3 regions of the Brevibacterium sp. R8603A2 genome follow, and region 1 is predicted to be linked to each of the others. Evidence: predicted binding sites of a transcription regulator. Region 1 holds the regulator's gene; each other region holds the start of a gene.
The links. The regulator LexA, encoded in region 1, represses DNA repair genes until DNA is damaged. The targets are predictions, from matches to a motif close to TCGAACANNTGTTCGA.
Positions count from the first base shown of each region.

Region 2: a site for LexA is predicted at 1,811-1,826, ahead of MTQ12_RS05640 (HNH endonuclease signature motif containing protein). Genes of this name have one in related genera too.
Region 3: a site for LexA is predicted at 1,922-1,937, ahead of MTQ12_RS03855 (HNH endonuclease signature motif containing protein). Genes of this name have one in related genera too.

Region 1 covers NZ_JALLGN010000002.1:53,367-57,453, forward strand. The annotation lists gene MTQ12_RS02580 (histidinol-phosphate transaminase) at 1-520, opposite strand, end outside; gene MTQ12_RS02585 (LysM peptidoglycan-binding domain-containing protein) at 530-889, opposite strand; gene lexA (transcriptional repressor LexA) at 1,172-1,924, shown strand; gene MTQ12_RS02595 (ATP-dependent DNA helicase) at 2,067-4,043, opposite strand; gene hflX (GTPase HflX) at 4,040-4,087, opposite strand, start outside.
Region 2 covers NZ_JALLGN010000004.1:197,771-201,857, reverse strand. The annotation lists gene MTQ12_RS05645 (primosomal protein N') at 1-1,154, shown strand, start outside; gene MTQ12_RS05640 (HNH endonuclease signature motif containing protein) at 1,970-4,087, shown strand, end outside.
Region 3 covers NZ_JALLGN010000003.1:66,144-70,230, reverse strand. The annotation lists gene MTQ12_RS03855 (HNH endonuclease signature motif containing protein) at 99-1,814, opposite strand; gene MTQ12_RS03850 (glycine betaine ABC transporter substrate-binding protein) at 2,052-3,062, opposite strand; gene MTQ12_RS03845 (ABC transporter permease subunit) at 3,169-4,032, opposite strand; gene MTQ12_RS03840 (betaine/proline/choline family ABC transporter ATP-binding protein) at 4,036-4,087, opposite strand, start outside.

The DNA.
Region 1 (4,087 bases):
TGATCCCGAAGTCCGCCTCGCGGTCGACGGCGATCCACACGGCGCCGGTCGACGCGGTGATGAGCGGATGCATCGAGTAGCTCGGGGTGAAGCCGAGCGCGGTGCGGCCCGGACCGCCGAAGGCCTGGAGGATGTGGGCAAGGACCTCGTTCGATCCGTTCGCCGCCCAGATCTGCGCCGGGTCGATGCGCCCGGTGCCGGTGTTCTCGGTGGCACTGCGCTCGGAGTCGGTGCGCTCGGGCGCGGCGGTTCCGGCGGCAGGGCCTCCCTGACGCTCGAGCACCCCGTCGAGGTAGTGGGCGAGCGCGGAGCGCAGGCGGTCGAACTCGCGGTCGGGGTAGCGGTTGAGGTCGTGGAGCACCGCGGAGAGCTCGTGCTCGAGCGCGCTCACGACCTCCGCGGGGACGGGATGGGAATTCTCGTTGACGTTGAGCCGGACGGGGACGTCGAGCTGCGGGGCGCCGTACGGGGACCGGCCGCGCAGGTCGTCCCGGAGCGGGAGATCATCGAGAGTCGTCACCGCAGAAGTCTATCGTCCGGGGACGGCGAGCTCCTGCCCGGGGTGGACCACCTGACGGTCGAGTCCGTTGACCTCGACGATGTCGAGGACGACGTCACGGGTGTCCTGGCCGCCGGAGACCGATTGTGCGATCGACCACAGCGAGTCGCCCTCCTCGACGACGACGGTGTCGAAGCCCGCACCGGCCGGGGCGCCGGCGGCGGACCCGGCGGAGGCCTGGGCCCCGGAACTCAGCGTGATGACGATCCCGATGACGAGCGCGCACAGGGCCAGACCGAGGGTGCGGGCCAGGCGCAGGGCGCGGCGACCGCGCGGGGTGAGCACGGTGGCGGCCGCGGGTGCGGGTGCGGGTGCGGTGTTTGCAGACATGGGGTGTCCTCCTCTTCATCGATCCCGAGGCCGGCCGGTGCGCCGAACTGATGATGCGCGGCGACTGCGGTCCGGGGATTCGAACTCATGTACTATTGAACACAACAATCGAACGGATGTCCACTATTTCTCGAACACGTGTGTGAAAATGGATTCGAACGACGTCGCGATCGGCTATGTTCGAAGTGTTGCACCGGGCACGGACACGGCCTCGCGGTCGGGACCGGAGCCCACGACGCTCCGGTCGTGCAGCACGGTGAGAGGAACGGGAAGGGAAGAGGAATGAGCCCCCAATCACGACGCCCCAGAGGACGCCCGCGCAATGACGCCGTCGTCGACGAGATCGAGGACTTCCGCGCCACCCAGGCCGATATCGTCGAGCTCCCCGAGGGCTCGGCCGCCGCCGGGGACCAGCGCCTCACCCCGCGCCAGCGGCTCGTCCTCGAGACGATCGAGTCGGCCGTGTACACCAACGGCTACCCGCCGAGCATGCGCGAGATCGGCAAGGCCGCCGGTCTGGCGTCGCTGTCGAGCGTCGCCCACCAGCTCTCCCAGCTCGAGCGCCTCGGCTACCTGCGCCGCGATCCCAAGCGCCCCCGTGCGATCGAGATCGTCAACCCGGCCGAGGAGGCCCCGCCGGCCGCCGAACCCGGTTCGGCGAACACGGCGATGGTGCCGGTGCTCGGGCGGATCGCCGCCGGCGGCCCGATCACCGCGGAGCAGGCGGTCGAGGACGTCTTCGCCCTGCCCACCCAGGTCGTCGGCTCCGGTGACCTCTTCCTCCTCCAGGTCGCCGGCGACTCGATGATCGACGCCGCGATCTGCGACGGCGACTGGGTGGTCGTACGGCGCCAGCAGTCGGCGGAGAACGGCGAGATCGTCGCGGCACTCCTCGACGACGAGGCCACGGTCAAGACGCTCAAGCGCAGCGGCGGCAAGCAGTGGCTGCTGCCGCAGAACCCGATTTACGACCCGATCGACGGCGACCACGCCACGATCATGGGCATCGTCACCGCGGTCATCCGGCGGGTCTGAGGTCTGCTGGACACCGACCGCACAGCGCGTCCGCAGCGTCACGAGGGCGGAGCACCGATCGGTGCTCCGCCCTCGTCGTGCCCGGCCGCGCCCCACCCAGACTTCGTCTGATCCCGCCCTCGTCGTACCCCGGCGGTCGGCCTCAGTCCTGCTCGGCGAGGCGGGAGAGGGCGGAGCGCACGGCCGCGCCGTCCTCGGTGCGCCACATCGGGGGCAGCGAATCGGCGAGGAAGCCTCCGTAACGCGCGGTGCGCAGCCGGGAGTCGAGCACGGCGACCACGCCGCGGTCGTCGGTGGTACGGATGAGCCGGCCGACCCCCTGCGCGAGCCGGAGCGCGGCGTGGGTGGCGCTGACCGTCATGAAGCCGTTGGCGCGGTTCCGCTCGGCGGCCTGCGTGCGCGCACGGGTGAGGGGGTCGTCGGGGCGCGGGAACGGGATCCGGTCGATGACGACGAGCCGGCATGTGCGGCCCGGCACGTCGACCCCCTGCCACAGCGACATCGTGCCGAACAGCGAGGTGTCGTCCTCCGCGGAGAATCGAGCGACGAGCGCGGCGAGCGACTCCTCCCCCTGGAGCAGCACCGGGGTGTCGAGCGTCTCGCGCAGGGCCGTCGCGGCCTGCTCGGCGGCGAAGCGGGAGGAGAACAGTCCGAGCGCACCGCCGCGTGAGGCGGTGACGAGCTCGCGCAGCTCGGCGATCATCTCCTCGTTGAGCCCGCTGCGCGCCGGTCGGGGCAGCCCGGAGGCGACGTAGAGGATCGCCTGCTTGGGATAGTCGAACGGGGAGCCGACGTCGATCGCGTCGTACCGGGGCGCCTCGGGACCGGCGAGGCCGAGCGAGGCGGCCACGGGCTCGAACCGGCCGCCGAGTGCCAGGGTCGCCGAGGTGGCGACGACGGTGGACTCGGCGAAGATCCCGTTGCGCATGGTGCCGGCGACGCTGAGCGGAGCGACGACGAGGGAGACGGTCTCCGTCTCCCGGAAGGTCGAGCGGGTGACCCAGGTGACGTCGTTGTCGGCGAGCTCGCTCATCCGCTCGGCGAGCTCGAACACCTCCTGGAGGCGGGCCCGGGCCATCTGCAGGCCGGCGTCGGCCTCCTTGGACTCGGTGCCGCGACCGGCCTCGGCGATGATCTGCCGGGCGGCGTCGCGGACGGCGATGACGGCGGTGGTGAGCGCTCCGGGCCAGACCTGGAGCAACCCCTCGGTGGTCGCCTGGAGCGCCTTGTCGAAGGCGGAGGCGGCGGTCTCGAGGAGCCCGATCACCCCGTCCTGCACGGCGGTGTTCTTCCGCGCGGCCTGCGCGGCGGCGTGGAGCATGGCGACGGTGAGCGAACCGGAGAGCGCGTTCGTCACCCGGTCGCGCAGCTCGTGGGCCTCGTCGATGACGACGGCGTCGTGCTCGGGCAGCACCGCGTGGTCCCCGAAGGCGTCGATCGCGAGCAGCGCATGGTTGGTGACGACGAGGTCGGCTGCGGCCGCGGCGATCTTCGCCCGCTCCGCGTAGCACTCCTCGAACACCGGGCACTTCGAGCCGAGGCAGTCGAAGGCGTTGACCGACACCTGGGCCCAGGCCCGGTCGGAGACACCGGGGACGAGGTCGTCGCGGTCCCCGGACTCGGTGATCCGCTCCCAGCTGCGCACCCGCTGGATCTCCTCGCCGAGCGCGGACGCGGACCCCGAGGCGGAGCCGCGCCCAGCGGCGTCGTCGGCCCCGAGGTCGAACAGCATGCCGAGCGCGTCATCGGGGTAGCCGCCGTCGAGCTTGTGCTTGCACACGTAGTTGCGGCGGCCCTTGAGGACCGCGGCGCGCGGCTTGCGCTCGAGGTCTCCGCCGAGCGCCTTGAGCAGGCGGGGCACGTCGCGGTTGACGATCTGGTTCTGCAGCGCCAGGGTCGCCGTCGATACCACGACCCGCTCGCCGGTGCGCACGGCGTGCTCGAGCGCGGGCACGAGGTAGGCCAGCGACTTCCCGGTCCCGGTGCCGGCCTGGACGAGGAGGTGGGTCTCCGAGCCGAGAGCGCCGGCGACGGCCTCGGCCATGGTCTGCTGCCCCTCCCGCGGGCTGCCGCCGAGCGCGGCGACGGCACTCGCGAGGAGGTCGGCGGTCGCGGTCACGCAGCCGGCCCGGAGAACATGTCCGGCTTGCGGTACTCCTCGAG
Region 2 (4,087 bases), on a different contig from region 1:
ACGACGCCGACGGCTCCTACCTCGAGCAGCGCGCGCCCTACCCGCACGCCCGTGAGGTGCTCCTCACCCGGGTGCAGCTCGAGGGGTCCGCGCTGCTGCTCCTCGACTACGGGCGGAGCGTGGAGACACAGCACCTCGTCCACTCCGGCTGGGTGGGGGACATCGTGGCCCCGCGCGAGCTCCGTCGGCAGGCGGCTCCGCTCGTGTTCGTGCCCGACCCCGACGGCGACCCGGGCTCCGCCGGCCGCCTCCCGCCTCGTGCCTTCGAGCTCGTCCGCGATGCGCTCGGCCGCTCGCGCCGGGCGCCGTCGGCGCCGGGTGCGGTGCTCGTCCAGGTGCCGCGTGCGGGCTATCTGCCGGTCATCGCGTGCGCCCGCTGTCGGACGGTGACCCGCTGTCCGCAGTGCGAGTCGAAGCTCACCGCCGCCTCGATCCTGGGCCCCTTCGCGTGCCGGCGATGCGGGTACCGGGCCGATTCGGTGACGTGCCGGGAGTGCTCCGCGACCGCCGTGCGCTCGGTGGTGAGCGGGCTCGACAAGGTGTACGAGGAGCTCGGAAGGGCGTTCCCGGGCGCACTCATCGTCCGGTCCGGCGGTGACCGGGTGCTCGGCGCGGTGGATCCGGAGCCGAGCATCGTCGTCGCGACGACCGGTGCGGAGCCCTATGTCGAAGGCGGGTACGCCTCGGCGCTGCTGCTCGACACGCTGTGGCCGGGGCCGGGGCTCCGTTCGACGGAGCAGGCGATCGCGCGTCGCCTGCGCGGTGCCTCGCTCGTGCGATCGCACTCCGCGGGTGGCCGGGTGCTGCTGCTCGACGAGGACGAGGCGGTGCAGCGTGTGGTGAGCCGGTTCGAGCCCATCCCGTGGGCGGCGGAGCAGTCCGCGGACCGGGCCGCGCTCGGGCTGCCGCCGGCGGCGCGGACGGTGACGATCAGCGGCGGGCGCGAGGCCGTGGGAGAGGTCATCGCGGTGCTGCGGGAGACCGCCGAGGTGCGCGAGCTCATCGCGGAGGACGAGCCGTACTCGGTCGTCGTGGGCTTCACGATCGCCGACGGCCGCGCAGTGACGACGCGCCTCGCCGCAGAGGTCGCATCGCGGTCGATGCGCGGAGCCGACATCGTCGCGGTCCGCGTCGACGACCCCGACGCGCTGTAGGCGCGGGGCGGGCGCGCTGGGTCCGAGGCGCGGCGGCTTGAGGCGCGGCGGCTCGAGTCGCCGGTTCGAGCTGCCAGTTCGAACTGCCACCTTGAGGCGCCCGCTCGAGTCGCCATCTTCGAGCGTCACCGTGAGGCGCTGTCTTGAGTCACCGGGTGGGGAGACTGACTGAATGCGCCTGCCGGTGCCTGTGCCGCTCGGCGGTCTCGGCCGGGTGACGAGTCGGGGAACCGTGAGGCCCGGGAACCATGAACCGGACCGAGGTGTCCTCAGGTCGGGGGAGTCGTCCGGGGCTGTGTTTGGGCCGACCGGAGATATTGCCCGCAGTTGCTCGCGGTTTCGGGAAGCCGGGGAGTCGCGTACGTTCTCTGGATATCTCCAGTCATGGGGCTCGCGCGCTGGGTCGGGCTGTCGTGGTGCCGGGGGCGCCGTGAACCGGGCAGAGCTGTCCTCGTATCGGGGGAGTCGTCCGGGGCTGTGTCATGGAGCCGATCCGTGCGGTCGGATCCGGCAGGGTCCATCTGTGGCTGTCGGATTGCTCGCCTCGCAATCTGACCCTTCATTTCTAGCGGCGTCCCTGCGCAGAGTGGAATGGGTTTCCACAATCGATGATGCAGGCGAAAGAATATTCAGATTAATATCGAACACCCTGTGGATAACACGGCTTTTCGACGCTTTCAGCCCATTCTGTGTCCGTGGGTCCCGATAGCCTGGAACCACTCGCACAGCACACCCGACCAAACCCCAGTATCCACTGTCCCGTACCCGTTCCCCGATCGATTCCCGACACCCGTCCCCGAAGGAGGTGACCTCCGATGACCGCACCCACCGTCCACCCCGACAGCACCGACCCCGGCGACCCCGATCCCCGCGACCCTGCCGGTCACCCCTTCGGAGAGCGTCCTGCACTCATTCGGCTGCGGGACTCGGTGGCCGCCCATGATCGGGTGATGCTCGCCCGGATGCAGCTCATCGCCGATACCATCATCGAGGAATGCCTCGACCTCACCCCCACCCCCGACTGCACCACCTGCACCGGAACCGGCTGCCCGGGGTGCGGGCGGGACCGCTACGGCCTGCCTGCCGATGGGTCGCTCGCCCACTGGGTGCTCGAACGCGTCACCGGCGAACACCTCACCTGTCTCGCCGCGGTCCTCGACACCACCATCACACGCGCCTACACCGCCGCCCGCGAAGCACTCATCGCGACGTTCAGCCTGCGGGCCTGCCACGACCGCGCCACCACCGGAATCCTGCGCTACGAACGCCTGCAGTACGCCGCCCGCCGCGCTCACCGACTCGGGGATGAGAAACTCGCAGCGCTCGATGCGGGGATCACCGCACTGCGTCCCGATCTGTCGTGGGAAGCCTATTGCCGGGCGGTCAACGAGCTCATCCGGATGCTCACCGATGACGAGGAGCAGGAGGAGCAAGTGCGGGAGAACCGGCGGGTCGATTTCTGGCGCAGCGATGCCCGGGAAGGACGTCTACTCCTCACCGGTCCCCTCGAGCCCCTGCACGCCCTGCACCGCCGCCTCGAGGCCACCGCCCGCGCGATCCGGGCCGCCCACGCCTCGACGTTCGGTGAGCAGCTCCCGGCCGGGGCGCAGATCGCAGACGACCGCACCATCCCGCAGCTGATGTTCGACCTCCTCACCGCCACCGCCCCGAGCACCCACGTCGAGATCACCACCCCGAACGACACCGCCGGTTCCGACGACGCCTGCAGCCAGGACGCAGGCGCGTTCACTGCTGAGGGGAGTACCGCAGATCCGAATCCAGGACTCTTCCCCTCCACCGGTGATACCGATGCAGGTGAAGCAGGCCCGGACGGGCGCGTGCGGCAACATGTCACGGTGACGTGTCCGTCGAATCAGGACTGGCTGCGCAGACAGGCCACCGTCGTCATCACCGTCCCCTTCCTCACCCTCACCGGACACGCCACACTGCCCGGCACCTGGTCCGACGGCACCCCCATCCCCGCCGACCTCGCCCGCAGACTCGCCGCCGGGTCGGAGAAATTCATCCGCATCCTCACCGACCCCACCACCGGCGCCATCTGCCCCGAGATCGCGCAGTCCTACACGCTGCCGGCCGGGATGCGCACCACGCTGAACCAGACCTGGGCCTGGTGCACCGCCCCGGGCTGCACGCGGCGGGCCGAGACCAGCGAGGCCGACCACATCACCCCCTTCGACCACGCCGCTCCTGCTCGTGGCGGGCGGACGGACTTCGACAACCTCCACCCCCTGTGCAAGCAGCACCACCAGATGAAGACCGAACGGATCCTGCGCCTGCACCGCACCGCCGACGGACTCATCTGCTGGCAATTCGCCCACGGCATCACCCACACCACCACACCGGCCGACAGGCCCGCCGATCGCGAAGCCGCGCGCATCACCCGCCGCCTCCTCGGCCTGACCAACCCCGACAAGCCCGACCCGCCACGGAGCACATCCCAAGAGAGGCCACCCGACGGCCCGAGCACCGGAACACCGGACGACCCCGATGACGACCCACCGGATCGTCCCGATGGCGGACCCCCGCGTGACCCTGATGACGGCCCGCCGGACCGCGAACCGGACGGCACCGCGTCGCGCAGCTCTCGTGCTTCTGTCGTCATCGATCCCTGGGAGTGCTGGGAGAAGGCGCCCCAGTCTGATATCGATGACACCGAGTCGGCCGACCCCTGGCCGGATTCCACCCGGCCGCAACCCGCCGCGTCCGTCGACAGCACAACTGCGAACAGCAGGAACAGCGATCGCCTCGCGCACACCGGCGTTGCGACAGACTGCCAGCCCGACCGCAGGAACAGTGGCGCAGCGCACGCGGAGCCCGGTTCCGGAGCGACTGTCCTGGGTGTGTCGGTCTCCGGAGGGTCAGTCACCGGAAGATCGGCCAGTGCAGATCGGTCCGCTGGGGGATCGGTGATG
Region 3 (4,087 bases), on a different contig from region 1:
GCCCGCGCTTTGAGCGACTGCACGCGCTCAGGACTGAGTGACACCCGCTCTCAGATCTGAGGGACCGCACGCGCACAGAGCTGAGCGACCCCACGCTCTCAGAACGGCGGCACATCGTCGTCCCATGATCGTCGGCGTGCTTCCTCTCTGCCGTTCGCTCCGGACGGGGTGCTGACGAGTGCGGCGGGGAGCTCGAGGAGCCGAGCGCGGAAGCGGGAGTGGAAGACCGGTTCGCGGAAGGCATCGAGATATCCCGGCGGGCGCCAGGCGGGCAGCCCGTCGATCATCACGGCCTCCCAGCCCCATCGCTCGTGCTGGTGGTGGTGGAAGGCGCAGACGAGGGTGAGGTTCTCGGTGTCGGTCGGCCCTCCGCGGGCGTGGGGAACGATGTGGTGGGCGTCGCACCAGCCGGCGGGCATGTCGCAGTCGGGGAAGGTGCACCCGTGGTCGCGTGCGGTGAGGCAGACCATCTGCTTCTTGTTCGCGAAGCGGTTCTCGGTGCGCATCTCGACCTTCTCGGTGCCCGGCTTGGTCGAGTGGTAGAAGAATTGACCGCCGGCTGACAGCGCGAGCAGATCCTCGAGCCGGATCGGGGTCCCGGCCTGGGTCTCGACCTCTCCGCGGCCCCGGGCCATCTGCTCTGCTGTCGCGCTGACGATGAGAGCGAACCCGGGGCCGTGCTGCGTGCGATCACGGGCGACGGAGGTCATGAGCTGTGAGAAGCGCTCGTGCCGGCGGACGCCGTCGGGGCGGCGATCAGGCTCCACATGATGATGGGCCGGCTCTCCGTCCCGCGTGACACCCGTGGCCGATGGAGTGAGGAAGCTCCATCCGGCGGGTGAATCTGCTGCTTCTGCTGTGCGCGGAGGGATGTCTGCGGTCGTTCCGTCACCACCGCTCGGGGGTGAGGCTCCGTCACCACCGCTCGGGGGTGAGGCTCCGTCACCACCGCTCGGGGGTGAGGATTCGCAGGAGCCCGCGTCAATCGATCCTGGCGTGCCTGATCGCGGATCCCCTGAGCGCTGGTCCGCGCGGTCGGCGGACCGGTCGGTGAGCAGTGCGTGCAGGGCGGTGCCGGTCGCGGGAGTGAGCAGTCCGGTGAGCGACCAGTCGCCGTTCTTCCGCGAGGACAGCGTCACGTGGTAGCGGTCGGGGTGCGTGCGCTCGCTCGGCATCTCCCCATCCGGATCGAGGCGATCGAGCACCCGTCGGTTGAGGGTGGGGATGTCGGCGACCTGCACCGTGTTGAGGTTCTCGGCGAACAGCCGGTCGATCGTCGGAGCTTCGGCTTCCCACACCGTCGACGGCAGTTCGTGTGCGACCCGGGCGGCACCGGTGACCTGGCAGGCGGAGAAGGTGCCGGAGTGGATGCCTTCGGCGAGTGCGGGCATCTCCGGTTCCATGCTCTCCCCGGTCAGGCTCGTACGCGAACCGACTGCCTCCGACAGTCGCAGCCGCCTCTGCGCCTCCCCGCCGGAGATGCGCAGCTTCTCCCGCAGCAGCGAGCGAGTGCTGCGCGCGCCATAGGCAGCGGTATCGGATTCACGGGAGAACTGGGCGGTGAGTTCGGCCGACAGGCCATCGAGGCGGCGACGCAGGTCCTCGATCCCACGCAGACCGGCGAGCATGTCCGACGCGCTGAGGCTGCGGGCGTGCGCCCGGATGTCGGCCGCGAGGCGGGTGATGGCGGTGATCGATTCGAGGACCTCGGGAAAGCCTGCGGTGATCGCGCTGAGGTCCGATTCGGAGACCAGCGCCGGTGAAGGACGCGTGTGGCGGCTGCGGTAGCCCGTGGGCTCATGCACAGTGAGCATCGCCGTCGCTTCCTCTACGCATTCCGATCCAATCGTCATCGAATGAATAATGTGTTCGAATCATACGACCATGCTAGCCGATGGAATCGAACAGTGCAAGGGTATATTCGAACAGAGTTTCGCGCGGCAGGATTCATCCACCGGATGCTGTGGAGAGCAGCTGTCGGAACGGCCCTGCACACGGAACGGCCCTGCAGCGTGACGCTGCAGGGCCGTTCCTCGTCGGTCGGGTCGGGATCAGCCGGCCATCGAGCCCGACTTCCAGTTCTCGAAGAACTCGGCGTTGTCGCCGGCCCACTCCTCCACGGCACCGTCGAGGTCCTCACCGTTGTAGTTCTCCTCGGAGAACATGACGTTCTCGAGGCTGGAGAGGGCTTCGTCGTCGATGACGAGGTTCTTCAGCAGCTGACCGGCCTTCGGGTGGTCGTCGCTGAATCCGGAGCGGGTGAAGTTGTAGATGAGCTCGGCCTCGCCCATCGCACCCTCGGGATCTTCGAGGTCACGGACCGGGAAGGCGTCGTAGGCCCAGTGCGGACGCCACAGGGTGACGAGGATGTTGTCCCCGCTGTCGGTCGCCTTCTTGAGTTCCGAGAGCATCGCCGGGGTCGACGACACGATGAACTCGTAGTCCTCGAGGCCGTACGTCGGGATGGCGGACTCCTCGGTGGTCTTCGTCAGGCCTGCGCCCGCCTCGATGCCGACGATCCGGTTGCCGTACTCGTCGCCCATCTCCGCGAGGTCGGCGATCGACTGGGCCGGCGAGTCCTCGTTCACGGCGAGCGTGAGCTTGGCGTTGTCGTACCAGCACCCGTGCGCCTCGATGTCCTCGCCGTACTGCTCGAGGTAGTCGGCGTGGGTCAGGGGCAGCCAGCCGTCGAGGATGACGTCGATGTCGCCCTCGGCGAGGCCGGTGTAGCCCGGCCCGGCCTGGAACGACTGGACGTCGGCGGTGTAGCCGTCCTGTTCGAGGAGGTACTTGTAGAGGTGGGCCGCGGCGAAGGACTCGTCCCAGCCGTCGAAGGCGCCGATGGTGATGTCGGTGTCCGAATCGGCTTCCATCGAGCTGGTGTCCGCGGACTCCTCACCCGGAGTGCAGTCGGACCAGTCGACCTCGGAGCCGCCGCCGGCGGCGGTCTCGTCTCCGCCTCCTCCGGAATTTCCGCCCTCGTTCGAGACGCCGCAGGCGGTGAGTGCGAGCACGGAGGCGGCGAGGACGCCGCCGACCTTGGACATCGTGGTGAGTTTCATGGTTCCTCCTCGGTGGATCGGATGCTGGTATCGGAAGATGGTCAGTGCGATGGGGCTGAAGAGCCGCGCAGCGAGCACCGGGGTCGGCGCCCGTGCCCGGGTCGAGTCATGCGGATCGAGCCCGCTCGAGGGCGGAGCGGTTGCCGAGCGCGGCGGTGACACGGTCGAGGTAGACGGCGATGATGACGACGGCGAGCCCGGCCTCGACACCGAGAGCGATGTTGAGCGAGCTGATCGAGGAGATCACCGCACCGCCGAGGCCCTGCGCTCCGGCCATGCCGGCGAGGACGACCATCGACAGGGCGAGCATGATCACCTGATTGATGCCCGCCATGATCGTCGGCATCGCCAGGGGCAGCTGGATCCGGGAGAGGATGTGCCCGTCCGAGGCGCCGAACGCCTGTCCGGCCTCGACGACCTCGGGATCGACCTGGCGGATCGCCAGCTCGGTGAGGCGCACTCCCGGGGGCAGCGCGAAGATGATCGTGGCGATCGCTCCCGGGACCTGGCCGATGCCGAAGATCACGATGATCGGCACGAGGTAGGCGAGTGCCGGCATCGACTGCATGAAGTCGAGGACCGGCTTGAGGATCGTCGAGACGATGTCCGACTTGGCGGCGAGGATGCCGAGCGGGATCGAGATCGCGACTGCGATGAGGACGGCGACGATGACGAGAGCGAGCGTCGACATCGAGTTGGTCCACTGGTCGAGCGCGCGGATCAGATAGAAGCCGACGAGGGTGAAGACGGCGAGCTTCCAGCCGCTCGCGAGCCAGGCCAGTGCGGCGAGGACGACGATCATGATGAGGTACACCGGCGAGCTCAGCGCCCAGAAGAAGAAGTCGTAGAGACCGCCGAGCACGGTGGAGAGGAGGCTCAGCAGGAGGCTGAAGGTCTCGGTGGACCAATCGATGAAGCTCTCGATCCACTGACCGAACGGGATGCGCGGGTTGAAGAAATCGAACTCCATGGCTCAGACTCCCTTCTCGTCGGTGGGTGCGGGGGCATCGGGGCCGGTCGGGGGC